Regions from separate parts of the Streptomyces sp. NBC_00414 genome, predicted to be linked through region 3. Evidence: riboswitches for the same ligand, from Rfam matches in the RefSeq annotation. Region 3 holds a riboswitch; each other region holds the start of a gene.
What was found. A riboswitch is a leader RNA that binds a small molecule or an ion and turns the genes downstream of it on or off. The one in region 3 is predicted to bind cyclic di-AMP.

Region 1 (7,584 bases), 2.4 Mb from region 3:
CGATCGTTCGGCGGCCGGTCCCCGCAGGGTTCTTCGCCCCCGCCGCCCCTACCCTCCCCCAGTCTCGGCTTCGCTCGACCGGGGGACCCCCATCGTCACCGCATGGGGGCTGCGCCCCCTCGCCCCCTTTTGCGCAGTTCCCCGCGCCCCCAGGTACCTGGGGGCGCGGGGAACTGCGCAATCTTTTGGGCCCGCCCCCACCGGGCCCGCAGCCGACAACGCGCCCCGAGCCACCCGGTTCACCCAGCCGTCGGCACGACACACGCCCCCTTGCGCCACCACTCCGGCAGCATCGCGATCGCCTCGTCGCCGAGCGGGTTCACGCCCGGGCCCGCGGCCAGGGAGTGCCCGACCAGCACGTGCAGGCACTTCACCCGGTCCGGCATCCCGCCCGCGCTCGGAAATCCTTCGAGCACCTCGATGGAGTCACGGCGGGCGATGTAGTCCTCGTGCGCGGCCCGGTAGGCCTTGGCCAGCTCGGGGTCCGTGGCGAGACGCTCCGTCATCTCCTTCATGACGCCGTTCGCCTCCAGCGTGCCGATGGCGGAGGCCGCGCGCGGGCACGTCAGGTAGTACGTCGTCGGGAACGGCGTCCCGTCGGGCAGACGGGGAGCCGTCTCGACGACGTCAGGCTGCCCGCACGGACAGCGGTGCGCGATCGCGCGCAGCCCGCGCGGCGGCCGCCCGAGCTGCTGCTTGAAGGCCTCGACGTCCGCGTCGGTGGGCTCGGTGCGCGGAGTGGACGGCGGGGGCGTTTCCATGCCTTGGGTCTGTGTCTTTCTGGTCGGTCGACGGAGGTCGGTTCACTGGTCGGAGGCGTCGGCCTTGTCGACGCCGTCCCAGACGTTGGCGTACCAGGACCGGTCGGCCGCCGTCTGATCCGTACGCGTCTTCTTCGCCACGTCGGGGTCGATCACGATGTAGCCGGTCTCGCCCGGCATCACGTAGTGCAGCCGCTCCCGGATGCGCTGCTCGGCGTACGCGTCGTCCTGCCACCGCGTCTTCAGGTCGCGCAGTTCCTCGACCCGCTCGCGGGCCTGCTCGCGCTCGCGCTGCAGATCGGCGACCTCGGCACGCTGGGAGACGTACTGCCTTATGGGATAGGCGAGGGCCACGACGAGCGAGCACAGGACGAGGGCGAGGAGCGCCGCCCGGCCGGTCAGCCGCGAGCGGCGCGCCTGGCGTTTGGTCTGGGAGCGGTAGACACGGGCGGCGGTCTGCTCGCCGAGCGCCCGCAGCCTGGTCGCGGTGGAGAACCGGTCACGGTCCTTCACAGCCATCTGTCCCGCCTCCCCGATACGTGCGTACGTCCCCGCACACGGTACGGGACCGGGTACGGGGACGTACGTACGACGCTTCCTACAAGGGTGTCAGCCCCTGCGGGGTCAGCCCTTGAAGCGCGGGAACGCCGAGCGGCCCGCGTACACCGCGGCGTCGTCGAGGATCTCCTCGATGCGCAGCAGCTGGTTGTACTTGGCGACGCGGTCCGAGCGGGCCGGGGCGCCGGTCTTGATCTGGCCGCAGTTCACCGCGACCGCGAGGTCGGCGATGGTGACGTCCTCGGTCTCGCCGGAGCGGTGGGACATCATGCACTTGAAGCCGTTGCGCTGGGCCATCTCGACGGCGTCCAGGGTCTCGGTCAGCGAGCCGATCTGGTTGACCTTGACGAGCAGGGCGTTGGCGGAGCCCTCCTCGATGCCGCGGGCGAGGCGCTCGGGGTTGGTGACGAAGAGGTCGTCGCCGACGATCTGGACCTTGTCGCCCAGCTTCTCGGTGATGACGTTCCAGCCGGCCCAGTCGTCCTCGTACAGCGGGTCCTCGATGGAGACCAGCGGGTACGCGGCGACGAGCTCCTCGTAGTACTCGGTCATCTCGGCGGCCGAGCGGGACTTGCCCTCGAACTCGTACTTGCCGTCCTTGTAGAACTCGGACGCGGCGACGTCCAGCGCGAGGGCGACCTGCGCGCCGGGGGTGTAGCCGGCTTCCTTGATGGCTTCGACGATCAGGTCGAGGGCCTCGCGGTTGGAGCCGAGGTTCGGGGCGAAGCCGCCCTCGTCGCCGAGGCCGGTGGACAGGCCGCGGCTCTTCAGGACCTTCTTGAGGGTGTGGTAGACCTCGGCGCCCCAGCGCACGGCCTCGGAGAAGGACTCCGCGCCGATCGGGGCGATCATGAACTCCTGGATGTCGACGTTGGAGTCGGCGTGCGACCCACCGTTGAGGATGTTCATCATCGGGACGGGCAGCAGGTGCGCGTTCGGTCCGCCCAGGTAGCGGAAGAGCGGCAGGTCGCTGGCCTCGGAGGCGGCGTGGGCGACGGCGAGGGAGACGCCGAGGATGGCGTTGGCGCCGAGCGAGCCCTTGTTGTCGGTGGCGTCCAGGTCGATCATCGCCTGGTCGATGAGGCGCTGCTCGGTGGCGTCGTAGCCGACGAGCTCCGGGCCGATCTGCTCGATGACGGCGAGGACGGCCTTCTCGACACCCTTGCCGAGGTAGCGGTTGGGGTCTCCGTCACGCAGTTCGACTGCTTCGAAGGCACCGGTGGAGGCACCGGACGGAACGGCGGCACGACCCGTGCTGCCGTCGTCGAGGCCGACCTCGACCTCGACCGTGGGGTTGCCTCGGGAGTCCAGGATTTCCCGGGCTACGACGACGTCGATGGACGGCACGAGCATCTCCTTCTGGGATGTGACACAAGCTGTGCCGGGCCGGAGGCCCGGTTGCGCGCAGGCCGTGGTGGCCCCGCGGGATGAGCCTAACCGGCTGCCGGGGATCGGCCAGCCCTCGACCGCCCCCTGGACGGAACCGAGAGGAAATTGTTTCCGAACGGAACAAAGCGAGGCGGTAAAGCGGCAAGAAAAAACCCCGCCCCGGTGCGTACGGGGGAACACGCACCGGAGCGGGGGCCCGTGGGGGACGGGGGTGGCCCTCACGGGACCTCCACTATGGAGGACACGGATGTGAGAGCGCTGTGGTTCAGTCGCGATCCGGTCGCGGACCGGAACTCCGGCCGAGGCTGAGCGGCCAGGGCCTCGGCCGGAAGGTGCCGTCCGCACTACCGAAGTGGGGGGGTGCGACCGCCGGGGGTCAGCCGCGGCGCGGCTGCTCGGGGGTCAGCTGAGGTGCAGCTGCTGGCCCGGGAAGATGAAGTCGGCGTCGTCGACGATGTCGTCGTTCAGCTTGTAGAGCTTCGCCCAGCCGCCCTTGACCTTCTCCTTCGCGGCGATCTCGCTGAGGGTGTCGCCCTTGACGACCTTGTACTCGCCGTCACCCTTCTCGACCTTCTTGCCGGTCGGGGTCTCGACGGTCTTCTTCGCGGCCGGACGGTCCTGGGAACGCGAGGCGCGCTCCTCGGAGGACTGCGAGTTCTGCGGCTGCGGCTGCGTGGTGCTCTGGCCGGAACCGTTCGAGTTCGAGTCCGCGGGAGCCGAACCGCCACCGGTCGAGGCACCGGACAGGCCTACGCCACAGCTCGGCCAGGCACCCTTGCCCTGGCTCGCGAGAACCTTCTCGGCGACGGCTATCTGCTGGGACTTGGAGGCCTGGTCGGCGGTGGAGGCGTACGAGCTGCCCCCGTACGCGGCCCAGGTGGAGGACGAGAACTGCAGGCCGCCGTAGTAGCCGTTGCCGGTGTTGATCGACCAGTTGCCGCCGGACTCGCACTGGGCGACGGTGTCCCACTCGGAGGCGGTGGCGGCGGAGGCTCCCGTGGCGCCCATCAGCGGGACGGCGACGGCGGCGGTGGTGACACCGGCCAGCGTGGCGATACGGGTGGCCTTGGACGGGCGACGGTGCTTGCCCTTGTTCGAAAGCAGCATGAAGTGATCCCCTCACCGACGCCTGCGAGGTGAGCTGTCGGGTTCGGGCCGAGTGAGTTGCCCGGCCGCGTGACACTGCTGTCACGCGGCTTAACCCCAAGCCGTTCCCGGTCTCGACGACCGGTTCCGGCACTTACCTTGGGTCCCCCGCTCCTGCCTACGGCGCTTTACGCGTCGACTGTTCCCGTACGGCCGTTGGCAGGATTCGGCGTGCGACCGTCGGGGCTCACCAATGGCGAGCGGTCACGACCGTAGACACGGGCCGTGCCGAATTTCAAAGACGATCAGGGGTCTTGAGATCCATGTCTCAATTCGCCAAATCGGACATTCAACGCGAACTACCGCTGGTTTTCGCCCGATTCGGCGGCTTGATCACTACTTGCTCGCGAGCGCTCAGCCGTCGACGGCGATGCGCTGACCGGGGATGATGAAGTCCGGGTCGGCGCCGATGCTGTCCTTGTTCGCGGCGTAGAGCTCGCTCCACCCGCCGTCGATGCCAAGGGAGTCGGCGATGCTCGACAGACTGTCCCCGGAGCGGACCGCGTACGAGCCTTCGTCGGCGAGGACGCGCGAGGTGCTGTCGCTGCGCGAGGCGTGCCGGCCGGCGTAGTCGTCCGCGCGGGGCGCGGTGTCGACCTCTTCGGCGCTGACGCCGCGGTGACGGCCGGAGCTGTCGGCCTCGGCGTCGGTCGAAGCCTCGTCGTTCTGGGAGGACTTGTCCGGGTCGTCCGCCTTCGCCGTGGCGTCGGTGGACGGGCTGTCCGATCCCTGTGCGTCCGAGCCGGAGTCGTCCGCGGCGTCGGAGTCACCGTCGGTGGACGAGTCGGACTTGGAGTCGTTGCTCCCCTTTGTCGCATCCGAGTCGGCCGACGAGCCGGCGTCCTCGGCGAGGCCCGTGTCGACGTCCGCGGAGTCGGAGTCCTGCGTCAGGCCGGCGACGAGACCGCAGGTCGTCCAGGCACCCGTCCCCTGGTCCGCGAGTATCTTCTCGGCGACGGCTATCTGCTGCGAGCGGCTGGCCTGGTCGGCGCTCGGCGCGTAGTCGAGGCCGCCGTGCTCCTCCCAGGTCTCCTGGGTCATCTGGAGTCCGCCGTAGAGCCCGTTGCCGGTGTCGGCGCTCCATGAGCCACCGCTCTCGCACTCGGCGACCGCGTCCCAGGTCGTTCCGCTGGCGGCACTCGCGCCGCTCGCACCGAGCAGGGGGATCGCGATGGCCGATCCGGCCACGCCGGCGGCGACGAGGAGCGCCGGGGCCTGGCGGGGGCGACGATGACGGCCGTTCCCGGAGAGCATGCGATTGCCTTTCACGTGACAGCAAGGAATACGCACGGGACACAGCGGAAAACTGCGCTCGTGGCTGCTGCGACGGGCGGGCCTGCCGCATTGAAGGGTGAACGTAGCGGCACTCGAACTCTTGTCACAAGTCGATGCAGCGTAGATAACGTGAAGATCACAGAGTTGACGGAGGCTCACCTTCCGGTGGCTTCGGTGCTACAGCCGCCAGACTTCCGTCAAGACTTCGCGACCGGGGTGAACTCCACCGGAAGCGTGCGCAATCCACGCATGATGAGCCCTCCTCGCCACCTCAAATCGGCGGAATCTCCCGCGAGTTGCAGGTCGGGCAGGCGGGTCAGCAGCGTGGTCAGCGCGGTCCGGCCCTCCAGCCGGGCGAGGGGCGCGCCGAGGCAGTAGTGGATGCCGTGGCCGTAACCGAGGTGTTGGTTGTCACGGCGGGAGAGGTCGAGGGTGTCCGGGTTCTCGAACCGGTCGGGGTCCCGGTCGGCCGCCGCGAGCACGACGAGCACGGGGTCACCGGCCGCGATGTCCTGCCCGCCGATGCGGAGCGGTTCGGTGGCGAACCGCCAGGTGGCCAGTTCCACCGGCCCGTCGTAGCGGAGCAGTTCCTCCACGCCGGTTTCGAGGAGGTCCGTGTGACCTGCCGCGAGGGAGTCCTGCAGCCGCTGCCGCTGCCCGGGGTGGGTGAGCAGGGCGTAGGTGCCGTTCCCGATGAGGTTCACGGTGGTCTCGAAACCGGCGAACAGGAGGATGAAGGCCATCGCGGCGGCCTCGTTCTCGGTGAGGTGCTCGCCGTGGTCGGAGGCGCGGATGAGACCGGAGATGAGGTCCTCGCCGGGGGCGGGCTCGTCGGTGAGCTCCTGGCGCTTGCGGTGGATCAGCTCGGCGAGGTAGCCGCGCATCTTCTTGACCGACCGGGCGACACCGCCCCTCGGCCCTCCCCCGTGCCGGATCATCATCCCGGCCCAGTCGCGGAAGTCGTCCTGGTCCTCGCGCGGGACGCCGAGGAGATCGCAGATGGCATGGATGGGGAGCGGAAAGGCGAACTCGTGGATGAGGTCCGCCTCCCCCTTCTCGATGAACCCGTCGATCAGCTGGTCCGTCAGCTCCTGGACCCGGGACGCGAATTCGGCCACCCGCCGAGGGGTGAACGCCTTGCTGACGAGCCGCCGCAGCCGGGTGTGGTCCGGCGGGTCGATATTGAGCAGGTGGGTCATCAGCTCGGCCTTCCGCTCGCCCGGAATGCCGGTCCTGCCCTTCGCGTGCGCGGTCCCGTCGTGATGGGCGGGGTTCTTGCTGAGCCGGCCGTCGGCCAGGGCCTGCTTGGCGTCCGCGTAACGGGTGACCAGCCACGCCTCCACCCCGCTGGGCAGCTTCGTCCGATGCACGGGAGCGTGCTCACGGAGCCAGGCGTACGCCGGGTAGGGATCGGTCGCGAACTCCCAGCTGAAGAGTTCGGGGGCGGACTGCCCCGCGGGCGGCTGTGCAGGCGTTTCGGTCACTCCTCGACGGTATCGGGAGGCGCGGCGCGGGCCCGCCCGGCGTCCTGCCACGGCAGGAAGGGCGTCGGCCGCCCCTCTCAGCGGGACACCGATTTACGACGTCTTACGCTCTTCATCTGGGGCTGTCCCGAAATGTTTCCCCTCTTGACCGGACGGCGCTCGGCATACCTACATTCGCGAGCGTGGACCCCGAAATACTCCGGACCAGTTTCGCGGTCGTCGAAAGGCGGGCCGAGTTCGCGCTCAAGTACTTCTACTCGCATCTGTTCTGGCACCACCCCGATGTCCGCGCCCTGTTCCCCCTGGACTCCCCGGAGGACAAGGAACGCCAGCGGGACCGCCTCTTCACCGCTCTGTCGCTCGTCGTCGCACGCCTGGAGGGTCCGGGGCTGCACGAGTACCTCCGGGACCTGGGGCGGGACCACAGGAAGTACCTGGCACGCCCGGAGCACTACACGGCCGTGGGGGACAGCCTGATCGCCGCGTTCGCCGCCGTGTCCGGGTCGGCGTGGAACCCGGAGGTGGAGAAGGCCTGGGACGAGGCGTACGAGCTGATCTCGGACGTCATGCTGGACGGCGCGGGAGAGGCCGAGAGCCAGGGGGAACCGTCCTGGTGGGACGCCGAGGTCGTCGGCCGCACCGGGCACGGCGACGATCTCGCCGTGCTGACGCTCCGTCCGGACCGTCCCCTCCCCCACCTTCCGGGCCAGTACGTGAGTGTCGGCAGCCCCCGGGCTCCGGGCGTCTGGCGTCCGTACTCCGTCGGCAACGCGACCCGCCGCGACGGCACCCTCGATCTGCACGTCAGCCTCGTCGAGGACGGTGCCCTGTCCCCCGTACTGGTCCGGCGCACCCGGGAGGGCGATGTCCTGCGGCTCAGCGCGCCGGGCGGGCGGCTGACCCTGCGTACGCCGGTGGAGCGGCCCCTCACCTTCATCGCGGCCGGTACCGGCTGGGCCCCGGTGAAGGCC
Region 2 (7,584 bases), 6.7 Mb from region 3:
CGCTCCGGCCGGCGCCTCGGCGCCGGCCTGTACCGCGGGCACCGCCGGTGTCGCGGGGGCCAACGGCAACGCCGGTCATCCCAACGGCTTCCCCGGCACCGCGGGTGGCGCCGCGACGGGAACCGGGGACTGCGCCGGTGGCGCGGGAGGCCCCGGCGGCAACGGGGTCCTGGGCGGTGTCGGCGGTAAGGGCGGCAACGGTGGCGCCGGCCTGGGCAGCGGTTCCGGCGGGGCGGGCGCTCTGGGCGGCAACGCGGGCCCCAACGGCGCCGCAGGCGGTAACGGCGGCACCGGCGCTGTCGGCGGCCTGACCGGCGCCGGCGGTGCGGGCGGAGCGGGCGGCGTGGGCACCCAAGGAGGTGCGGGCGGTATCGGCGGGGCCGGCGGCAGCTCCGGCGCCAACGCCGGCGCGGGTGGCCTCGGCGGCCTCGGCGGCGCCGGAGGATCCACCGGCGGTGCGGGCGGCAACGGAGGCAAGGGCGGGACCGGCCACGGTGGTGGCGCGGGCGGCAACGGCGGCGCCGGCGGCGTCAACGGCTTCGGCAACGGAGGCAAGGGCGGCAAGGCCGGCAACGGCGGAAACGGCAGCTCGGGCGGCGCCTACCCGGGTGGTGCCGCAGGTATCGGCGGGGCCGGCGGTCTGAGTTCCGGAGGCATCAGCAACTTCGGCGGCCAGGGCGGCGCCGGGGGCAACGGCGGTGCCAAGTCGGGCGCCGGCGCCGACGGCGCCTGCGGGATCGGCGGCGCCGGTGGCAACGCAACCGGCGGCATCCTCTTCCAGGGCGGTGCCGGCGGTGCCGGCGGTGCCGGCGGGACCTTCGGCGGCGGCAGCCCCTGCGCGAACGGAGCCGACGGAACGCCGTGACCCACCGCACCGGGTGGCCCCGCGTCGTCCCTCCGCAAGGACACCCGGTGCGTCCCGGGGTGTGACGGCAACACCCTGAACACCACGTCACTGAGAGCCGGTGCGCCGACTCTCAGTGACTCTTGCCGTCGCGCGGCCCGCGCCGCCTGACGGCCCGACTCCGACGAGGCACCGCGGACCGTTTCACCCCTGGCGAACGCACACAACTCCTCCGACCTGCTGTTTCCGGCGAACTCCTGGGGCATGCTCTCCACATGACGTCTTGTACGTCTTGTACATTTTTTACAGAACCTCTGCCGGAGGAGGCACGCGCCATGACCCGACCGTCCGACCGACCGTCAGCCCGCCACGTCCTACCCGAGTTCACCGAGCGCACCAGTTCGGGCACGCGGACCATGGACCCGTACTCCAAGCTCCTCGAAGAGCGGATCGTGTTTCTCGGGACGCCGATCGACGACACGTCCGCGAACGACGTGATGGCGCAGTTCATGCACCTTGAGTACCAGGCACCCGACCGGGACATCTCCCTCTACATCAACTCCCCCGGCGGTTCCTTCAGCGCGATGGCGGCCGTCTACGACACGATCCGGTTCGTCGGTTGTGAGGTGGAGACCGTCTGCCTGGGGCAGGCCGCGTCGGCCGCGGCGGTGCTGCTGGCGGCGGGCACACCGGGCAAGCGGTACGCGCTGCCGGGGGCCCGCGTGCTGATCCACCAGCCGTTCCTGTCCGAGCCGGTCCGGGGACAGGCGTCCGACCTGACCATCCAGGCCGACGAACTGCTGCGCACCCGCGCGCGGATGGAGGAGATGCTCGCCCGGCACACGGGACAGAGTCGGGAGCGGATCGGCGCGGACATCGAGCGGGACAAGATTTTCGACGCCCGGGAGGCGCTGGAGTACGGGCTGGTGGACCGGATCGTCCCCGGCCGCAAGTCCGCCCTCGGCGCATCCGGCGCGAGGTGAACCGCCGATGTTCCCACCCGAGTTGCCCCCGCTGCCGGCCCTGACGCGGGCCGAGGCCGAGCTGATCGACCGCTATCTGGAGGTGGTCGACCTGCTCGGCCGGATCAACCCGGCGCACTCCGGCGACACCTACGGGGGGCTGCGCGCGGCCCAGGCGCTGGTAGGCCGGGCCACCGCGCTGCGCGACGCCCTGGCCCTGATGCACCAGCGGGGCGAGCACGAGGTGCACGCGGGAACCCTCGCGCGGGCTCTGCGCGTCCTTGACGGTGAGCGCCGGGCGGGCCGGGTCGCTCTGCCGCCCGGCTCCGACACCTGACGTACCCCCCTCGGCCGGGCGTCACGCAGGCACTTGACGAGACGTCCGCGCCAGGGTTGAAACGGACCAGAAGGCGTACCCCCGATCGGCGTATTCGGGGCTGCCTTCACAAGCCCCTGGGAGTTGCGCAACGCGCGTACCTCCGGGGCGGAATCAACCATTCCGGTGCTGGTGCGGGGGTCCTTGCGGCTCTCGACGCCCAGCCGTAGAAAGGGCTGTCCACCCGAACGGGTGAGTGGTGAGTAAGCCCACAAATCGCCGATTCCGCTCGGCTTTTGGGACATCAGTGCGTCAAGATCCCTCCGACGACAAGCCCCCGCCAGAAGCGGCGGGGCGGTCCGGGCGGACGCCGAGTCCTGCCGCTGCCCGGATGACCGGTCGACAGAAGTGCATCGGCAGGAGTGGAGGACCCAGGCACGACGGGCCGCCGGAGAGATCCGAGTGGCCCTTGGGGTGAAGCCGCAGCAGCGGCCGGGCAACTTCGCCAGCCCGAATCCGACAGGTCATCCTTCACAGGCGGCTGACGAAGGGTTGCGCATGACTGCGCTCAATCGTGTCCCGTCGCTGTTCAGCAGGGCCGGTACCGCATCGGTCCTCACCATCGCCGCCGTAGGCGGCGGCATAGTGGCCCCTGGCTTCGCGTCCGACGCGGAAGCGGCCACTCCCGCGACGAAGGCACTCAAAGTGGCGGCCTCCAAGAAGGGTGCCCCGTACAAGTACGGGGCCGCGGGGCCCAAGCGCTTCGACTGCTCCGGCCTCACGCTCTACTCGTTCAAGAAGGCGGGCAAGAACCTGCCCCGCACGGCCGCGGCCCAGTACAACAAGACGAACCACGTCTCCTCCTCTAAGCGCAAGCAGGGGGACCTGGTCTTCTTCCACTCGGGCCGGAACGTCTACCACGTGGGCATCTACGCCGGGAAGGGACGGATCTGGCACTCCCCGAAGACCGGGGACGTGGTGAAGCTCCAGAAGATCTGGACGAAGAGCGTCTGGTACGGCCGGGTCAGGTGATCTGCCCGCGGGACGGCCGCGGCGAGCGCCGCGGCCGTCCCGTGCGGTCCCCGGGCGTGTGATGCGTGAATTCGGCGGCCGAATGGTTACTCGTTCGACCATGGCCGAACCGCACCACCACGAGGAGCGCGACGAGACCCGGCTCGAACGCGCCGACCGGAACTTCAACGAGCTCCTCCAGGAGCTGCGGGTCACCCAGACCGGCGTCCAGATCCTCTTCGCCTTCCTGCTGACCCTCGCCTTCACCCCGCGGTTCCCGTCCCTCGACACCGTGCAGCGGACCACGTACGTCGTCACCCTGCTGCTCTCGGTCCTGGCGGCCGCGCTCTTCACGGCCCCTGCGGCACTGCACCGCCGGCTGTTCCAGCAGGGCGCCAAGCCCCAGGTGGTGAATGCCTCGTCCCGGCTCGCACAGCTCGGCCTGGCCGTGCTCGGGCTGGCTCTCGCCGGTTCCGTGCTGCTCGTCGTGGACGTGGCGGTGGACCGGACCGAGGGGATCGTGGCCGGGGCGACCACCCTGCTCCTGTGCGTCGGGCTGTGGGAGGTCCTGCCCTACCTGGTGAAACGGGCCGCCGACAAGACCTCCGACAAGAGCGCGCGGGACGAGTAGCCCGCGCGGAGCTCAGTCGGCCGGAACCGGCTCCACCGGTACCGTCCAGGGCAGCATGATCGACACGGTCTTCCCGCCCTCTCTGGTGGGCCGGACCGTGAGCTTGCCGCCGGACTCCGCGGTCAGCCAGCGGATGATCACCATGCCGCGGCCGTTGTCCTGCTGGACTGCGGCGGGCAGCCGCTTCGGAAAGCGCGGGTGGCTGTCGGTCACTCCGATGCGCAGTTGCTCGTCGCGGTCGAGCACGATGTCCACCGTGAAGGTGGGTGACAGCCCGAACGTGTGCTGTACGGCGTTCGTCGCGAGTTCTGAGACGATGAGCCGCACCGTGTCGGCCGCCTCCGAGTCGGACGGCAGTCCCCATTCGGCCAGGACGTCGGTGACATACGTCCGGGCGGCGGAGACCGAGGCGGGATCGCTCGGCAGAGTGACGGATGCTTCCTGGTGATCTGCCATGCGACGTCGTCCCTTTCCCACGGGACCGGAGTCCGACCGAAGCGGATGACTTCGAGTCGGTACCGGACTGGTGCTTGCGCCAGAGTGCCACTACCTCGGCGTTCGTGGTGCCGATCCACCAAGATATGCATATATCTGTCGCTCGAAGCGGTGAACTCTGCAACGGTCGACCGTATTTGGGCGGGCAACCGGTTTGTCCTCTACCGTCGGCGTGACGCCGGACGCCATAGCGTCCGCGCGACGGTCGGAAGGAGACGGCCATGCAGTACGGCCCCGCGGTGCGCCGACGTAAACTCGGCGCCGAACTTCGTGCCCTGCGTGCCCTCGCGGGCCTCACGAGCGGCGAGGCGGCCCGCCTCGTGGGCTGGCACCAGTCGAAGGTCAGCCGGATCGAGACCGGCCGCAGCGGGGTCAAGCCCACGGACGTACGGCTGCTCCTGGACGCGTACGACGTCCGGGACCCTGAGCTGCACGAGTTGCTCGTCGTGCTGGCGGGCTCGGACAACGACGGCCGGCACCACTGGTGGCACGCCTACCGCGGCCTGCTGCCGTCGACGTACAGCGATTTCATCAGTCTTGAGGCGCAGGCGGGGTCCATGCGGACGCTGGAGAACTCCGTGGTGCCGGGCCTTCTGCAGACGCCGGAGTACGCCCGCGAGGTGACGCGGGCCGCGGTGGACGGGGCGCACGACGGAAAAGTGGACGCGCTGGTGGAAGTGCGCCTCGCGCGCCAGGAGGTGCTGCGTTCGAACAAACCGCTCCGACTTAGTGCCGTTCTGGACGAGGCGGTGCTGCGGCGGACCGTCGGCGGGCCGGAGGTCATGGCACGGCAGTTGGACCGGCTGCGGGAGGCCGCGCAACTCCCTCACGTGCGGATTCAGGTGCTTCCCTTCGGAGTTGGGGCTCACGTCGGCGTCACCGGGCCCTTTGTTATTTTTTCGTTTACGAACAGATCTGATCTGGACGTGGTTGTTCTCGACCACTTGACGAGTAGCCTCTATCTCGAACAGAGAGAAGACCTCCAGTCGTACGAAGAGGCCTTCAACTCCCTTCAGGGCCAGGCCCTTTCGCCCGCGGACACGTTGGATTTCATCGCCGGTGTAGCTGACGGCGCATAAGGAGGCACCATGCCCGCCACGCCTCGGTACGTACCTTCCAGCACCCTTCTGCACGGCGTGCGGTGGCAGCGCAGCAGCCGCAGCACGGGAATGAACAACTGCGTCGAGACGGCCCGGCCGGACTCCGGCCCGTGGGCCGGACTGCTCGCGGTACGCGACTCCAAGAACGCCTCGGGGCCCGCTCTTGTCTTCGCCGCCGCGGCCTGGGAAGGCTTTATCGGCTCGCTTCGATGATCACGCCGACGGCCCGGCCGAGCTGCCCGTCCGTGAGATCCGCGCGGGCCGTGAGCCGCAGCCGTGAGATCCCGTCCGGTACCGACGGGGGACGGAAGCAGCCGACGGCCAGACCCGCCTCCCGGCAGTCCGCGGCCCAGCGCAGCGCCCGCTCCGGGGAAGAGGCCCGCACGGAGACCACCGCGGCGTCGGGCCGTACGGCTTCGAGACCCGCGGCCGTCAGCCGCTCGTACAGCGCTGTGGCCACCGCACGCGCGCGCGTGGCCCGTTGCGGCTCCCTGCGCAGCAGACGCAGGGCCGCGAGGGCCGCGCCCACCGACGCGGGGGCCAGACCCGTGTCGAAGATGAAGGTGCGGGCCGCGTTCACCAGATGGTCGATGACGTGGGCCGGTCCGAGGACGGCACCGCCCTGGCTGCCGAGCGACTTCGAGAGGGTGACGGTGGTGACGACGTCGGGCGCGCCCGCGAGTCCGGCCGCCCACGCGGCGCCCTGCCCGCCGTCGCCGAGGACGCCCAGACCGTGGGCGTCGTCCAGGAGCAGCGCAGCGCCGGGTCTGCCGGAGTCACCGGGTTCGCCGGATTCCCGGCAGGCGGCGGCCAGCGCGGACAGGGGTGCCGCGTCGCCGTCCACCGAGAAGACCGTGTCGGAGACGACGAGCGCGGGCCCGGTGCGCGTGTCCAGCGCCTTGCGGACGGCGTCGGGGTCGGCGTGGGCGACGACCTGAGTGGTGCCCCGCGCGAGACGGCAGCCGTCGATCAGCGAGGCGTGGTTGCCCGCGTCGGAGACGATGAGCGAGCCGTGCGGCGCCAGCGCGGTGACGGCGGCGAGGTTGGCCGCGTACCCCGAGGAGAAGACGAGCGCGGACTCGAAGCCGCAGAACTCGGCCAGCTCGGCTTCGAGCTCGGCGTGCAGTTCCGTGGTGCCGCTGACGAGCCGGGAGCCGGTGGCGCCGCCGCCCCAGGCACGGGCGGCGCGCGCGGCGCCCTCCGTGACCTCGGGGTGCCGGGCCAGGCCCAGATAATCGTTCCCGGCGAGGTCGAGGAGCGCGGAGTCGGCGGGGCGCGGCCGCAGGGTACGGACGAGTCCGGCCCGGCGGCGTGCCCGCGCCTGCTCGTCGATCCACTCGAACGGCGATCGGGCCATGTGTCCTCCGGGCCATGATGCGGGGTGTGGGTGAGGGTGTCCCATGGGGCCCCGACACACGACTTTCCGCCCGGCCGTCCCCACTGCCTTGTGCAGGCAACGCACAGATGCCTTTTGTAGGCAACGCACAGACCCTAGCCGGACCACCAGCCGCCCATGATGTGGCAATACCCACACGTCGAACCGTCTCTGTTGTCCGGTCCCTCCTTGGCCCGGCGCGGTCGGATAGGCCAGGATCGGACCTCATGGACCTGCTGAACACGCTGCTGGACAAGGGGCTTCGGCGCGAGCTGCCGACCCGCGAAGAGGCACTGGCCGTGCTGGCCACCTCCGACGACGAACTCCTCGATGTGGTGGCCGCGGCCGGCAAGGTACGCCGCCAGTGGTTCGGCCGACGGGTGAAACTCAACTACCTCGTCAACCTGAAGTCGGGCCTGTGCCCCGAGGACTGCTCGTACTGCTCGCAGCGGCTCGGCTCGAAGGCCGAGATCCTCAAGTACACCTGGCTGAAGCCCGACCAGGCCTCCGAGGCCGCGGCGGCCGGGCTCGCGGGCGGCGCCAAGCGGGTGTGCCTGGTGGCGAGCGGGCGCGGCCCGACGGACCGTGACGTCGACCGGGTCTCGGACACCATCAAGGCGATCAAGGACCAGAACGAGGGCGTCGAGGTGTGCGCCTGCCTCGGGCTCCTCTCGGACGGCCAGGCCGAGCGGCTGCGCGAGGCGGGGGCCGACGCCTACAACCACAACCTCAACACGTCCGAGGGGACGTACGGGGACATCACGACCACCCACACGTACGCCGACCGGGTGGACACGGTCCAGAAGGCGCACGCGGCGGGTCTGTCCGCCTGTTCCGGTCTGATCGCGGG
Region 3 (7,584 bases):
GAGCCGGTCACGGCACCTCCAGGTGGGTCGGTCTGAATTTCCATTATGGTCGCCGCCTCTGACAGCGCCGGGTCGGGCGCGTGACAGGGCGGTGTCCGTGCCGAGCACGGCAAGGTCCCACCTCGTACGACGTCGCCCTCACCCAAGGTCCGTCCAGCCGCGTTGACAGATTCGCCCCGCAGTTTCGATACTGACCGATCATTCAGTAGCGAGGGTGCGGGACCGGCACCGGGACGCACTGTGCGCCCGGCTCCCAGCCGGTGAAACGTTCCGAAGCCGATCCCTGTTCCCGAGGAGCCCCCTGTGAACGACCCGGACAGCGCCCCCCTGATGACGCTCACCTGGACCGACCACGTCACCGGCCGTCAGGGCCATCTGGTCGTGGACCGTCTGGTGCGCGGCGTCTCCAGCGGCGGGCTGCGGATGCGGGCGGGGTGCACGCTGGACGAGGTCGCGGGGCTGGCCCGGGGAATGACCATGAAGGAGGCGCTGCACTACAACCCGGAGGGCCGTTACGTCCCGCTGGGCGGCGCCAAGGGCGGCATCGACTGCGACCCCCGGGACCCGGAGGCGTACGGCCTGCTCGTGCGCTATCTACGGGCCATGCGCCCGTACATCGAGAGCCACTGGACCACCGGGGAGGACCTCGGTCTGACCCAGGACCTCGTCGACCGGGCCGCGGCGGAGGCGGGCCTCGTGTCGTCGATCCAGGCGGTGTATCCGCTGCTCGACGACGAGGCGTCGGCGCGTCGGCGGCTGGCGGACGCGTTCGCGGTCGAGGTGGACGGCATCGGTCTGGACGAGCTGGTCGGCGGCTGCGGGGTGGCCGAGTCGGTGCTGGCGACGCTCGACCGGGCCGGGGCGGCGTACGGCGGGACCCGGGTCGCCGTACAGGGTCTTGGCACCATGGGCGGGGCCACGGCGCGGTTCCTCACGCGCGCGGGGCTGAGCGTCGTGGCGGTCGCCGACGTGAAGGGCACGATCGCGAATCCCGAGGGGCTGGACGTCGACGCGCTGCTCGCCGCGCGCGACACGTACGGCACGGTCGACCGCTCGGTGCTGCGCCCCGGCGACCGCGAACTGCCCGGTGACGCCTGGCTGTCCGCCGGGGCCGACGTGCTGGTGCCGGCCGCGGTCTCGTACGCCATCGACACCTTCAACCAGGAGCGGATCACCGCCCGCTGGATCGTGGAGGCGGCCAACATGCCCGTCGTGCCGGAGGCGGAGGAACTGCTCGCCGCGCGCGGGGTCACCGTCCTGCCGGACGTCGTGGTCAACTCCGGGACCAACGCCTGGTGGTGGTGGACGCTGTTCGGTGACATCGGGGCCGACCCGGACGAGGCGTTCGCGTACACGCGGCGCTCGATGCGCGCCCTGATGGACCGGACGCTCGCCCGGGCGGAGGCCGACGGGTCGACGCCGCGGGCGGCCGCGCACGCCATCGTCGCGGAACGGCTGCCGGCGATCGCGGAGCGGTTCGGCTGGTACCGGTGACGGTCCTGGCGCGGCCGGACCTGCGACGGGCCCGGCAAGGCCGCGCCGTTCGGGGTGCCCGCACGGCCGCGCCGGCGGAGGTGTCCGCACGACCGGACCGGTGACGGTTCCGGCAGGGCCGCGCCGGTGGCGGCCCGCACGGCCGGTATCCGACCCTCCGACCGCGTCGTCCCCGGCCAGGCAATAGGGTTGCCCGGTGGCGAGAGTGCGGTTGAGTGTGACGGAGCGGCGCCAGGAATTACTGCTGGCCGCCATCCATCAGATCGAGGAACGCGGTGTGTCCGCGGTACGGATCGCCGATGTGGCGAACGCGCTCGGGGTGAGCAACGCCCTGGTGCTCTATCACTTCTCCACGAAGGAGAAACTGGTCGCCGCCGCGTTCACGTACGCGGCCGGGGACGACCTCGCCCATCTGCGCAAGCTGCTCGGCCGCCGGACGACGGCGCTGCGCCGGCTGCGGGCCGCCGTGAGGTGGTACGCGCCGACCGGGCAGGCCAAGGGCTGGCGGCTGTGGATCGAGGGCTGGGCGGTGGCGCTGCGCGAGCCCGCCCTGCGGGACGTCACCCGTGACCTGGACCGGCAGTGGAAGGCCGCGCTCACCGAGGTCATCGCCGAGGGCGTGGCCGCGGGCGAGTTCCGGTGCCCCGACCCGACGGCCACGGCGCTGCGCCTCACCGCCCTGCTGGACGGGCTTGCCGTGCAGATGACGGCGTACCCGGGCGCGGTGTCGCGCGCCCGCACCCAGCGGTGGGTGGACGAGGCCTTGGCCCGGGAACTGGGGCTCGACCGCGTCGAGCCCCGGACGTCGGTCGAGCCCCAGAATCCAGACGCCTGAGGCAACCATCCCCCCGGCGTCCAGCCCCGCTTCCCTTCGGACCCTCAGCCTCTCGGCCCGTCAGCCGCTCGGACCCTCGACCGTTCAGGCCACGGCGTCGATCCACGTCTTGAGGTCGTCCAGGGACAGGCTCCCCTTCGCCTCCACGCGGTCGCCCGAGGACTCCCCGCGCAGCCGCCGGCCGATCCACGGCACCAGGTACTCGCGCGCCCAGTGGATGTTGTCGCGCCGCATCTCCAGCGTGCCGCGCGGCGGCAGCGGGGGCCACGGCTGGTCCGGGTCCGCGGGCACCTCAAGACCGAGGACCTGCCCGGCGCGCAGGGCGACCCGGGTGTGCCCCTCGGGCGACAGGTGGAGCCGGTCGCCGTCCCAGGCCCGCCGGTCCTGGATGGTCTTGAGGGACCACAGGTCGAGCACCGGACAGTTGTACCGGTCGGCGATGGCCCGCAGATGCAGGTTGTACGTGGCGATCTTGCCGCGCATGTGCCTGAGCACGGGTACGTCACGGGTGTCGAAGCCGGTGGTCACGAGGACCGTGCCGACGGCCGAGGTGAGGTCGGCGACGGCACGCTCGTAGCGTTCCGCGACCTCGTCGGGGTCGGTGCCCGGCCGGATGATGTCGTTGCCGCCCGCACAGAAGGAGACCAGGTCGGGCGCGAGCTCCCTGGCCCGCGTCAACTGGCGCTCGACGATCTGGTCGAGCAGTTTCCCGCGCACCGCGAGGTTGGTGTACTCGAAGTCGCCCTCGGGCCGCCGGTCCGCGAGAAGTACCGCGAACCGGTCGGCCCAGCCTACGTATGCCCCGTCCGGGCCAGGGTCGCCGACGCCCTCGGTGAAGCTGTCCCCCACCGCCACGTACGACCCGATCAGTGATCTGTTGTCGTCTTTCGAATCGTCTGCCACGTCGACCCATGATTCACCTTGAGGTGTGAGCTACGCGACCGTAGGAAGGGGTTGACGCGCGGTGAGATAAGCCACGCGTCAAGTGTTGGTCAATCCCGGAATAAGGGGCGCGTTCAGTGACGTCGCCGCAGCTCCCGGACCTGGAAGTCCTGAATCGCGAAGTGGCTCCAGGTGGTCCGGAAGGCGAAGTGCCCCCGTGTGTACGGCTCCGGGTCGGTGTAGTCGAAGACCAGCCGCCCGTTGTTCCACCACCGGACGGTCGAGCCGTTCGAGACGATCCGGACCCGGTTGGGGCGGTTGGCCGTGAGCAGGGGTTCGGTGTAGTCGAAGATCAGCGGCCGTACGCCCGCCTCGCCGACATAGCGGCGCAGCCTGGTCGTGGTGTTGGTGTTCGCGCCGTATCCGACGTAGTACGTCCTGAGGTGGTCGTACTCGGCGAGCGCGCCGCCGCGGGGCGTGGCGAAGAGGTCGTCGGGTGAGCGGGCGTCGGTGGCGTTCCAGAAGTTGTTGAGGTCGGAGACGCGGTCGTTGGCGCCGCCCGCGGAGATCGGTGTGGCGGTGTACTCGATGACGTACGGCCCGCGGAGCGCGCGCTTGAACCAGACCGTCGCGCCGCTGGGCACGTCGATGTCCAGGACACCCCGGGAGGCGGTGACGCTGCCGCCGTCCTGCAGCTCGGTCACCCACCGGCCGAGGCCGTGCCGGAAGTCGTCGCGGGCGACGACGCGGCCCCCGCCGTGGCGGGCCGTCGCGCCCGCCTGCTGTCCGGGGACGAGCGCGGCGAGGCCGGCACCCGCGGCCAGGGCTCCGAACGCCCTGCGTGTGGTCGTCATGATGCGGTTCCTTCGAAGGTCGTGGCGCTGGGAGACGCGGAACGGGCGGTCGTGATCGACGGCTTCGGCACCCGCCTGGTCTCGAAGCCGAGGTGGTGGTCCGTGTACGTGGGCGCCGGACTCCCGGGACCGGCCAAGGTCGCAGAAAGCGCTTGTGGGGATCACTGTGCCGCCCTCCCGCACCCCTGTCGACGCTTCCCCGGGCCACGCCACGAGACCGCAATACGCCGAACACGTTCCGCCCGACGGCGGGTTGCGCGGGGCGGGTAACGCAGGGTGGGGCACCCGGACATGCCGAAGGCCGGACCCCGGGGATCACAGGGTCCGGCCTTCGGAGACGAGCCGGGCGTACGGCCCGCGGAATGCGGGCGCGGCGCCGGACGGCACAGTTGGATCAGATGGAGACGCCCTTGGCGCGCAGGTACGCCAGCGGGTCCACGTCCGAGCCGTAGTCCGGGGTGGTGCGGATCTCGAAGTGCAGGTGCGGGCCGGTGACGTTGCCCGTCGCGCCGGAGAGACCGACCTGCTGTCCGCCGGTCACGCTCTGGCCGGCCGAGACGGAGAGGGAGGACAGGTGGGCGTACTGGGCGTAGTGGCCGTCGGCGAGCCGGATGACGACCTGGTTGCCGTACGCGCCGCCCCATCCGGCGGAGACGACGGTGCCCGCGCCGACGGACTTGAGCGCGGTGCCGGTGGGCACGGCGAAGTCGACACCGGTGTGGTAGCCGCTCGACCACATGCTGCCCGACATCTTGTACGGGGTGCCGATGGTGGCGCTCCCGACCGGCAGTGAGAAGCCGGTCGCGGTGGCCGCCGCCTTGGACGCCGTGGTCGTCTTCTTGGCGGACGACTTCGCGGCGGAGGACCTGTCCGCCTTGGAGGCACCGGAGTCGGAGCTCGGGGCCGCGGCGGCCTTGCCGCCGATCGTGAGTTTCAGGCCCGGGTGGATGAGCGCCGGGTCGCCGCCGATGGACTTGCGGTTGTCCGAGTACAGCTTCTTCCAGCCGCCGCTGACGTCCTGCGTGTCGGCGATCTTCGAGAGGGAGTCGCCCGAACGCACGGCGTAGGTCTTGGTCGTGACCTTCTTCGCCTCGGCCTTCTTCTCGGCGACCGGGGCGGACGCCGCGCTCTTGCTCGCGACGTTCGAGGCGCTCGACACGGAATCGGCGGCGGACTGCGGAGTCGCGGCGTGCGCTCCGGCCGCGCCGAGCAGCGGGATGGCGAGGGCCGCGCCCCCGGTTCCGGCGACGGCCATGGAGCGCGAGAAACGCTGGGACTTGGGACGGCGGTGCTTACCCTTCGCGGGCATGACGAATTCCTCTCCGGCGCCTGCGAGGTGAGCTGTCGGGTGCGAGCTGGAGATGCCCGGCCGTGCTTTCGCACGACTTAACCCCAAGCCGTTCCGGAGACCGGAACAGGCGTCTTACCTGTGGGTCCCCCGCTCCTGCCACGTACGGGTGAGTGCGGATTCCGGGCGGCGGCAGGATTGGGCGTCCGTCCGGATTTGAGGTGAACGTAAGCGACATGAAGACGCGGGAACAAGCTTGGGGGTTTCCTGTGTGCCCCGTTTTCTTGATCCTCGATCGAAATACCGGTCACCCTGCGTGAATAAGCGCTGCCCCCCGGGTGTTAAACCCCTGAAAACAAAGCGGAATTGCGTGAGCATGGCGACAGCGGACCGTCACGAATATGACGCTGCTCACGGACCACTGCCCCAGGAGCCTTTATTCCAGAGCGAGTTCCAATAAAGGCTCCATTACGGACACAACAGTCACATGCGACGCAGTCGGATAACTGCCGCATCGAGGTCACCGCGCAGCCCCGTCCGCATCCCGTGATGCAGCAGCACCGCACCTCGGTGCACTTCGCCCGTTTCGAGGCATTCGTACGACGCCGACGGGTCGAGGCCCCGCAGCCGCACCGGCGGAACCGGCTCTCCGTAGTGCTGGGCCTGGAGCCAGGCGAGGACGACGACCTCGCCGTCGCGGACGTACTGGACGGCGCTCAGCCCGCCCTCCGGCGCCCGCAGCCGATGGAGCTCACCGCCCTGCACGACGGGCCTGATCTCCTTGTAGAGCTCCACCCAGGTCCGCGCCTCGGCCAGCTCCTCCTCGCTCCAGCGGGTGAGGTCGCCGCCGACGCCGAGCACCCCGGCCATCGCGCTCACGAACCGGAAGCGCAGCGAGCTGACGCGTCCGTTGAGCTGCGTGTTCGGGCTGTCGGTGACCCAGGCGGCCATGGCCCGCGCGGGATGCACCTGGCTGAAGCCGTGCTGGATGGCGAGCCGGTCGAGCGGGTCCGTGTTGTCCGAGGTCCACACCTGGTCCGTACGGGCCATGATCCCGAGGTCGATCCGGCCGCCGCCGCCCGAGCAGGACTCGAAGGCGACGGCCGGGTGGGCCGCCCGCAACCGGTCCAACAGCTTGTACAGGGCGTGCACATGGTCCACCCACAGCCGCTGCGGGTACGCCTCGCCGGGCCAGCCCGCGTCGGTGAAGCAGCGGTTGAAGTCCCACTTCACGTAGTCGATCGGCGCGCTGGAGAGGAGCGCGTCGAGCTGCTCCCACAGGTATTCCTGGACGTCCTCGCGGGCGAGGTTCAGCACGAGCTGATTGCGCAGTTCCGTCCGCTTGCGCCCCGGCTGGAACTGCACCCAGTCCGGGTGCGCGCGGTACAGCTCGCTGTCCGGGTTGACCATCTCGGGCTCGACCCAGATGCCGAACTGCATGCCGAGCCCGTGCACGTAGTCGCTCAGCGGCTTCAGGCCGCCCGGGAAGCGGTCCCGGTTGACCGTCCAGTCGCCGAGTCCCGCCCGGTCGCTGGTGCGCGCCCCGAACCAGCCGTCGTCGACCACGAACAGCTCGACGCCCGCCTCGGCGGCGCGGCGGGCGAGCGCCCGCTGCTGCTCCTCGGAGATGTCGAACTCCGTGGCCTCCCAGGAGTTGTAGAGCACGGGCCGGTCCTGGTCCGCGTCCGGGATCACGTACGCGCGCTGGTACGCGTGCCAGGCGCGGCTCGCCCCGCCGAAGCCGCCGTCGCTCCACAGTCCCGCGAAGACGGGAGTGACGAAGGTCTCCCCCGGTTCCAGGCGCAGCAGACCGGAGTCGTCGTACCCGGCCCCGCCGGTGATCTGCACGCGGGCGTCCGGCAGTTGGGCCACCGCGATCCGCCAGGTCCCCGACCAGGCGAGCGCGCATCCGTAGACCTCGCCCAGCTCCTCGGTCGCCGTGCCGTCCGCGTCCAGGGCCACCCACGGCAGGTGCTGATGCCCGGTGTGCCCGCGCCGACTGCCGATGATCTTCTCGCCGTAGGTCAGCTCGGAGCGCACGAGCCGGGACTCGGCCGCCCACCGCCCGTGCAGCTGGGACAGCCGCCAGCCGTCGCGCCGCGGCAGCGTCCAGGTCGCGGAGTCGGCGCGCAGCACCTCCAGAGCGGGTCCGTCGTTGGCGAGGGTCACCCACCGCTCGACGACGTCGGTACCGGCGCGCATCCGGTAGTGCAGCGTGATGCCGAGCCCGG
Region 4 (7,584 bases), 2.3 Mb from region 3:
CGTACGCGGTTCGTGAGTTTCTGGAGCGACCTCGACCAGCTGATGGACCCGCTGGAGACGGCGTGCGTCGAGCACCCGGATCTGCTCGTGCAGAACGTACGGGTGAGCGGAATCGGACATCTCGCCCTGCCGGTGCACCCGGCGGTCGCGGCCGGCATACGCCAGGCCCTGGACGCCGAGGAGGAAACCGCCCGCGCCGCCGCTCACACCGGCGGACTGACAGTGGCGTGACCAGGGGCCCGGCCGAGGCGATCCGGACGGAGACGCTCGGCCGAGGAGACACAGCCGGAAGGGCACAGCCGGGGCCTGACCGGAAAGGCCCAACCGGAATCGGACGTCCGGCGGCGATCCGTCCCGAACCGGGGCAACGGGGAGCGGCCGCAAACTCCTTGAGCGGAAGCCGGGTTCGGCTTCCCAGGCGACTTTTCTTCGAACGTTCATCGAACGCAAGGCCAAAGCTCTGCCCATCCTCCGCCGAAAGGCGGCCGAATGCCCGTTTCCTGAGAGGAGGAAACCTGCCGAAGATTGTCGCGCCCGCATACCGCCGGGTACAGTCGCCGCACTGCTCTGCCAGCCCCTGTTGTCGAGGCGAAAGAGAAGTTGGTGAACGACCGTCACCCGTCGGGGACCGTAACTCCCCCGGCTCCGGCTCCCGAAGCCGCCTCGGCGCATTACGCGTCCCATGGCCAGCAGGGAGTCCAGTACGGCGACTTCACCATGTACGACGGATATCCCGCCACCGGTTTCGACCCTGCCGCCACCGGCTCGTACGGCACGACGGGCGGCTACGACACGACAGGCGCCTACGCGGCGGCCACGTTCGACACCGACCCCCTCTTCGGCGATCTGCCCGGCAACGGAAGCGGAACCGACGGAAGCGGCGGCGGAACGGGTTCGTACGGCACCACGACCGGGGCATCACCCAGCGGTAACTGGAACGATTCCACCGGCGGGCAGCAGACGCTGAACTACGACCCGTACGCGGCCCAGCACCACGCCGCCTACGAGACCGGCAGCTACGACACGAGCGGTGTCTGGCCGGAAGCCGGTTATCAGCAGCTCGGCGAGATCCCGACGCAGGCCGCGGGCCCCGACGGCACCGGGCAGTGGGACGCGAACGCCTGGCAGCAGGCCGGGCAGGCCGAACCCACCCAGCAGTGGACGGCGCCCACCTTCGAGACGGGCACGTACGACGCCACGGCGTGGAACTCGGACGGCGGCGAGCAGCCCCAGCCCCACACCCAGCTTCACCCGCAGGCGCAACACGAGTCGTACGACCAGCACGATCCCTACGACCAACACGAGTCGTACGACCGGCAGGACGCGTACGACCGGCGTGAAGCGTTCCACCAGCAGGCCACCGCCACGTTCGAGCAGGTTCCTTTCGAGGAACGGGTCACCGCGCAGAGCGAGTTCAAACACTCCGGCCGTACGGATGATGTCGATGCCCTCGCCGACGCGGATCCCGACTCTCACGCTCGCACCCACGATCACCCCGACGACGAGCCCGACCTGCTCGACGGCGTGGAGGAGATCACTCCCGCCGCCGCGCCGGGGTCCCGTGCCGCGTCCCGCGCGGCGGGCCGTTCCGCTTCCCGGTCGCGCCGCCGCCCGCCGCCCAAGCGTTCCGCGCTGCTGACGATCGCCGTGCCGTCGGCGTGTGTGATGGGTGTCGCCGGCATCGCCGCCGCGTCCGTGACCGGTGGCGACGGCGGAGACGATGTCCAGACGACGGCCGCCGCACCCGATGCGAGCGCCGTGAAGCCGTCGGCCGCGAACAACAAGCTGGACGCCCAGCTCGAAAGCCTCTCCGCGGACGCGGACGACTTCGCGGACCGGGCGAGCCGCACGCAGGAACGTATCGACTTGAAGGCCGAGCAGGCCGCCGAGAAGCAGAAGGCGGCGGCCGACGCGGCCCGCAAGGAGCGACTGCGGCCGAAGTTCGCGCTGCCGGTCGCGCGGCACGGGCTCAGCGCCTACTACGGCCAGGCCGGCGTCAACTGGATGTCCGTGCACACCGGTATCGACTTCCCCGTCTCGTACGGCACGACGGTGATGGCCGCGACGGACGGCACCGTCCGCACGCAGTGGAACAGTGCCTACGGGAACATGATCGTCCTGACGGCCAAGGACGGCACGGAGACCTGGTACTGCCACCTCTCCACGTACAAGGTCGCCTCGGGGACGGTCGTGAAGGCCGGCGACCCGATCGCGTACTCCGGCAACTCCGGCAACTCCACCGGCCCGCACCTCCACTTCGAGGTCCGCCCCGGCGGCGGTTCGGCGATCGACCCGCTCCCGTGGCTGCGCAGCCACGGAATCGACCCCACCTAGCCGGACCGCGAACGTCCGACGGCACACGGCCGTCGGACCGGCGGAGCCGCCCGATCGACGGCCCTGCCCGACTCCGCCGCCTGCTCAGGCGCTTCCGCCCGCTCCGGCTTCCGCCCGCTACAGCTTCTCCACCGGCGCGTACCGCAGCAGCAGGCGCTTCGGCTTCTCTCCGCCGAAGTCGACCGTCGCCTCCGAGTTCGCCCCCGTGCCCTTCACTCCGACCACCGTGCCGAGGCCGAACTGGTCGTGGGTGACCCGGTCTCCGACAGCCAGCGACACCACGGGCTTCTCCGCGGAACCACGCCGCGTCGCGAAGCCGGACGCGCCCGAGGCCGCCGAACGGGAGCGGGAGGAGGACAAGGAGGCCGCCACACCGCCGACCGGGCCGGAGGCCACCGCTCCCATGGAGCCCGTGCGCTTCCAGTCCAGATGCGCGTCCGGGATCTCCTCAAGGAATCGGGACGGCGGGTTGTACGAGGGCTGCCCCCACGCGCTGCGCATCGACGCCCGCGTCAGATACAGCCGTTCACGCGCGCGGGTGATGCCGACGTACGCGAGCCGGCGCTCCTCCTCCAGCTCCTTGGTCTGGCCGAGGGCGCGCATGTGCGGGAAGACGCCGTCCTCCATACCGGTCAGGAAGACGACCGGGAATTCGAGGCCCTTGGCGGTGTGCAGGGTCATGAGGGTGATGACTCCGGAGCCGTCCTCGTCCTCGTCGGGGATCTGGTCGGAGTCGGCGACCAGGGCCACCCGCTCCAGGAACGCGGCGAGCCCGGTCGGCGTACCGCCCTCGGCCTCTCCTTCTCCCTCGGCCTCTCCCTCATTCGCACCGGCATCCGCACCCGCGACGACGCCCGCGCCACCGGCCGCCTCCTGCTCGAACTCCAGCGCCACGGAGGCGAGTTCCTGGAGGTTCTCGATGCGGGTCTCGTCCTGCGGGTCGGTGGAGGCCTGCAACTCGGCGAGATAGCCGGTGCGTTCGAGGATCGCCTCCACGACGGTCGCCGGTCCGGCGCCGGACTCGACGATCGTACGGAGGTCCTCCATCAGCGTGTTGAACCGCTTGACGGCGTTGGTCGAGCGGGCCGCCATGCCGTACGCCTCGTCGACGCGGCGCAGCGCCTGCGGGAAGCTGATCTTCTCGCGCTGGGAGAGCGCGTCGATCATCGCCTCGGCGCGGTCGCCGATACCGCGCTTGGGCACGTTCAGGATGCGGCGCAGCGGTACGGAGTCCTCGGGGTTCGCGAGCACCCGCAGGTACGCGAGGACGTCCCGGACCTCCTTGCGCTCGTAGAAGCGGACGCCGCCGACGACCTTGTAGGGCAGGCCGACCCGGATGAAGATCTCTTCGAAGACACGGGACTGGGCGTTCGTGCGGTAGAAGACGGCGACGTCGCCGGCCTTCGCGTCGCCCGCGTCGGTGAGACGGTCTATCTCCTCGGCGACGAACTGCGCCTCGTCGTGCTCGGTGTCGGCGACATAGCCCGTGATGCGCGCGCCCGCGCCCGCGTTCGTCCACAGGTTCTTCGGGCGGCGCGATTCGTTGCGCTCGATGACCGCGTTGGCGGCGGTCAGGATCGTCTGCGTGGAGCGGTAGTTCTGCTCCAGCAGGATCGTCGTCGCGTTCGGGTAGTCCTCCTCGAACTGGAGGATGTTGCGGATGGTCGCGCCGCGGAAGGCGTAGATCGACTGGTCGGCGTCACCGACGACGCACAGCTCGGCCGGCGGGAGGTCGCCCTCCGACGGCGGCACGTCCTCGGGGTGCGCCACGGGGTCCGTGGCGCTGCCGACGAGCTCCCTGACGAGGGAGTACTGCGCGTGGTTCGTGTCCTGGTACTCGTCCACAAGGACGTGGCGGAAGCGGCGGCGGTAGTGCTCGGCGACGTCCGGGAAGGCACGCAGGAGGTTGACCGTCGTCATGATCAGGTCGTCGAAGTCGAGCGCGTTCGCCTCGCGCAGCCGCGACTGGTACATCGCGTAGGCCTGGGCGGCGGTCTTCTCGAAGCCGTCGGAGGCCTGGGCGGCGAAGTCCTCCTCGTCGATCAGCTCGTTCTTCAGGTTCGAGATCTTGGCGCTGAAGGACTTCGGCGGGAAGCGCTTGGGGTCGAGGTCCAGGTCACGGCAGACCAGGGCCATGAGGCGCTTGCTGTCGGCGGCGTCGTAGATCGAGAAGGACGACGTGAAGCCGAGCTTCTTGCTCTCTCGGCGCAGGATCCGCACGCAGGCGCTGTGGAAGGTCATCACCCACATCGCGTTCGCCCGCGGGCCCACGAGCTGCTCGACGCGCTCCTTCATCTCGCCCGCGGCCTTGTTCGTGAAGGTGATCGCGAGGATCTCGCCGGGGTGCACCTTGCGCTCGCCCAGCAGGTGCGCGATGCGGTGGGTGAGCACCCGGGTCTTGCCGGAGCCGGCGCCGGCCACGATGAGCAGGGGTGAGCCGTGGTGGACCACCGCCGCGCGCTGGTTCTCGTTCAGCCCGTCCAGGAGCGCGGCCGGGTCCACGAGCGGCCGGGGGGCGCCGTCGCGGTAGAACCCGTCCCTGCTCGGAGGCACGTCGAAGCGCCCGCCGAACAGGTCGTCCGGAGCGTGGTCCGGCTCCTCGTCGTCGGGCGGCGGCGGGGGCTCGTCCTCATGGGCCGGAGGGGGCTGGAGGTCCGCCAGGAAGCTGTCATCAAAGAGGCTGCTCATCGCTCTCCGAGTCTAGGCGCCCCCACTGACACCCCGCCGCCACCCCGGAAACTCGGCGGAATCCGTCCCGGACGACCAGCGGGCAGACCTTCACCCACAATGACGGCCCCGCCACTTTCCGCGACTGCCCGACCGTCCGCCCACCCGACCGTCCGGCCACCCGGCCGACAGGGAACTTCGCCTCGTACATGAGCACCCGGCGGGTGACGTACGTATAACCCGGACGAGACAGGCCGGACACCCCGTCGACAGCCCGTACGCATTGCCCGGATCACCCGGATCACGAGAATCACCCGGATCACCTGGACGCTCGCCCCGCCCCGACAGGTCTGGCCGATTGGCGACCAACCCCTCCAACCACGCGGAGGCGCGTGGAGTTCGCCACTCCACGACACGGCCGCCCCACCCCTGCACCACTCGGGACAACTCGCTGCAGATCGCAATCAATTGACCTCGGCGAGCAGGATTCGAGGCCCAGGTCACGAAAATGTATCGGGCATATCGCACATCAAACTTCACAGGTGCCACACGAATTGGCTAACTTTCGAGTAGCCCGCTCGACCCGCACCGGCGAACAACGCCGGGCCGAGCGGACTCCGCCGAATCCGGCCTGCCCTCGTGGCCTCCGGAACCGGGGACCCAACCGATCCTGGGGTGAATCGGTCCTGCTTCCTCACGGGACGAAGGACCGTAGGGCAAACCTTCCGAAGCACTCGCCCGAACCCGACAGCTAACTCGGTAGGCGGATGACGGAAGGAGACGCCTTCGTGGCGCCACACCGCAAGTCGCGGCCCCCCACCATGGGCGTACGGACGCCGGCCCTCGCCACCGCGGCTCTGACCTCGGTGGCCCTGCTCTCCCAGACGGCGGACGCCTCGCCTGCCGCGGAGCCCAGGCCGAGCACGGAGGAAGTCCAGAAGAAGGTCGACGACCTCTACCAGCAGGCGGGTACGGCCACCGAGAAGTACAACGCGGCCAAGGAGAAGACCGCCAAGCAGCGCAAGCGCGTCGTCACGCTCCTCGACGACGTGGCGCAGCGCGCGGAGAAGCTCAACAGCGCGCGCGAGGCACTCGGGACGTTCGCCACCGCGCAGTACCGCACGGGAGCCTCGGCCCCCGACTCGGCCTCCCTCCTCCTCGCGGACAACCCGCAGGACTACTTCGACCAGACCCAGCTGATGAACCGGCTGACCGCCCGCCAGAAGCAGGCCGTCGACGACTACGTCGCACAGCGGGCCGGCGCGTCGGAGAAGCGGCAGGAGGCGTCCGAGGGCCTGGAGGCGCTCACCACGACGCAGAGCACGCTGAAGACATCCAAGGCGGACGTCCAGCGGAAGCTCGCCGAGGCGCGCGAACTCCTTTCGAAGCTGACCGCCGAGGAGAAGGCCCGCCTCGCCGAGACCGAGCGGAAGAAGCAGGCCGAGGCCCGGCGCAAGGCGGACGAGCTGGCGCGGCAGCAGGCGGCCGACGCGGAGCGCCGCCGCAAGGAGACGGCGGCGCAGGGCACGGGAACCGCCACGGGTACGGGGACGGGTACGGGGACGGGAAGCACGCCGGGCTCCGACTCCACCTCCGGCACCAAGGCGGCCAAAGCGCTCGCCTTCGCCCGCGCCCAGATCGGCAAGCCGTACGTCTGGGGCGCGAGCGGCCCCGGTTCGTACGACTGCTCCGGTCTGACCCAGGCCGCCTGGAAGGCCGCCGGGGTGACCCTTCCGCGCACCACGTGGGACCAGGTCGAGACCGGCACGACGGTCTCCGTGGACAGTGCCCAGCCCGGCGACCTCGTCTTCTTCTACGACGACATCAGCCACGTCGGCATCTACGTCGGCGACGGCATGATGATCCACGCCCCGAAGCCGGGCGCGTACGTCCGCGAGGAGTCGATCTACTACATGCCGATCCACAGCGTGGTGCGGCCGGGCTAGGCGCCCACCCGCATCCGGACGGGGTACGGCACGTGTGTGCCGTACCCCGTCCGCGTTCCGGGGCGGCCCCCGGGCCGGGCCCATAGCACCGTCGCGCGCGCCGCTCCCCCACAACGCGCCCATCGGTCACCCCACCACGCCAAGTCGGTGGCAGCGGGCCCGGATCACGGTCGTACCCGGTCAGCTCATGGCCGAGTGGCACCACTTCCGTACATGCCGTTACCACCGGCGCGTCGCGAGGTTTAGCGTCCTTCCCCAGGTGACCGGCTCCCCACCACAACCGCCCGGGCCAGGGCGGCAGTCGGCACCACCGCCCGAAGTCCGGCGGCGGTCCGCTCCCCCTGTGCGGGCCGCCGCCGGACGTGCAACCAGCCCCTGGAACCGCCGCCGGGGCGCACCAGCGCCCCGGCGGCCGTACGGAAGGAACGTGGAACGCACGTGGCAGCGCACCGCAAGCCCAGACAGCGCTCACTCGGCGGCGGTACGGCCCGCACCGCCTTCACCATCGCCCTCGCGGGCGCGGCGAGTGCGACCGGGTTCGACGGGACGGGGGTGGCCGCACCCGATCTGACGCCGGCCCAGGTGAAGGCGAAGGTCGACAAGCTCTACCAGGAGGCGGAGGTCGCCACCGAGAAGT

Region 1: linked by a shared signal. The riboswitch ahead of OHS59_RS18625 (transglycosylase family protein) and the one ahead of OHS59_RS08420 (M23 family metallopeptidase) in region 3 are both predicted to bind cyclic di-AMP.
Region 2: linked by a shared signal. The riboswitch ahead of OHS59_RS37635 (C40 family peptidase) and the one ahead of OHS59_RS08420 (M23 family metallopeptidase) in region 3 are both predicted to bind cyclic di-AMP.
Region 4: linked by a shared signal. The riboswitch ahead of OHS59_RS18150 (C40 family peptidase) and the one ahead of OHS59_RS08420 (M23 family metallopeptidase) in region 3 are both predicted to bind cyclic di-AMP.

Annotation. Positions count from the first base shown of each region.
Region 1 is NZ_CP107935.1:4,343,244-4,350,827, forward strand. It holds gene OHS59_RS18610 (DUF501 domain-containing protein) at 240-761, opposite strand; gene OHS59_RS18615 (FtsB family cell division protein) at 804-1,280, opposite strand; gene eno (phosphopyruvate hydratase) at 1,386-2,666, opposite strand; gene OHS59_RS18625 (transglycosylase family protein) at 3,111-3,815, opposite strand; cyclic di-AMP (ydaO/yuaA leader) riboswitch at 3,820-3,990, opposite strand; gene OHS59_RS18630 (transglycosylase family protein) at 4,209-5,108, opposite strand; gene OHS59_RS18635 (cytochrome P450 family protein) at 5,327-6,613, opposite strand; gene OHS59_RS18640 (globin domain-containing protein) at 6,796-7,584, shown strand, end outside.
Region 2 is NZ_CP107935.1:8,637,051-8,644,634, reverse strand. It holds gene OHS59_RS37650 (hypothetical protein) at 1-865, shown strand, start outside; gene OHS59_RS37645 (ATP-dependent Clp protease proteolytic subunit) at 1,180-1,827, shown strand; gene OHS59_RS37640 (hypothetical protein) at 1,835-2,143, shown strand; cyclic di-AMP (ydaO/yuaA leader) riboswitch at 2,522-2,677, shown strand; gene OHS59_RS37635 (C40 family peptidase) at 2,681-3,154, shown strand; gene OHS59_RS37630 (DUF6328 family protein) at 3,255-3,764, shown strand; gene OHS59_RS37625 (ATP-binding protein) at 3,777-4,220, opposite strand; gene OHS59_RS37620 (helix-turn-helix domain-containing protein) at 4,481-5,338, shown strand; gene OHS59_RS37615 (DUF397 domain-containing protein) at 5,348-5,572, shown strand; gene OHS59_RS37610 (8-amino-7-oxononanoate synthase) at 5,553-6,716, opposite strand; gene bioB (biotin synthase BioB) at 6,962-7,584, shown strand, end outside.
Region 3 is NZ_CP107935.1:1,930,203-1,937,786, forward strand. It holds gene OHS59_RS08395 (MBL fold metallo-hydrolase) at 1-11, opposite strand, end outside; gene OHS59_RS08400 (glutamate dehydrogenase) at 331-1,494, shown strand; gene OHS59_RS08405 (TetR/AcrR family transcriptional regulator) at 1,691-2,329, shown strand; gene OHS59_RS08410 (SGNH/GDSL hydrolase family protein) at 2,414-3,199, opposite strand; gene OHS59_RS08415 (DUF6250 domain-containing protein) at 3,346-4,065, opposite strand; gene OHS59_RS08420 (M23 family metallopeptidase) at 4,460-5,374, opposite strand; cyclic di-AMP (ydaO/yuaA leader) riboswitch at 5,377-5,552, opposite strand; gene OHS59_RS08425 (alpha-galactosidase) at 5,837-7,584, opposite strand, start outside.
Region 4 is NZ_CP107935.1:4,227,134-4,234,717, forward strand. It holds gene OHS59_RS18135 (lipase family alpha/beta hydrolase) at 1-231, shown strand, start outside; gene OHS59_RS18140 (M23 family metallopeptidase) at 604-2,334, shown strand; gene pcrA (DNA helicase PcrA) at 2,452-5,022, opposite strand; cyclic di-AMP (ydaO/yuaA leader) riboswitch at 5,610-5,782, shown strand; gene OHS59_RS18150 (C40 family peptidase) at 5,790-6,947, shown strand; gene OHS59_RS18155 (C40 family peptidase) at 7,386-7,584, shown strand, end outside.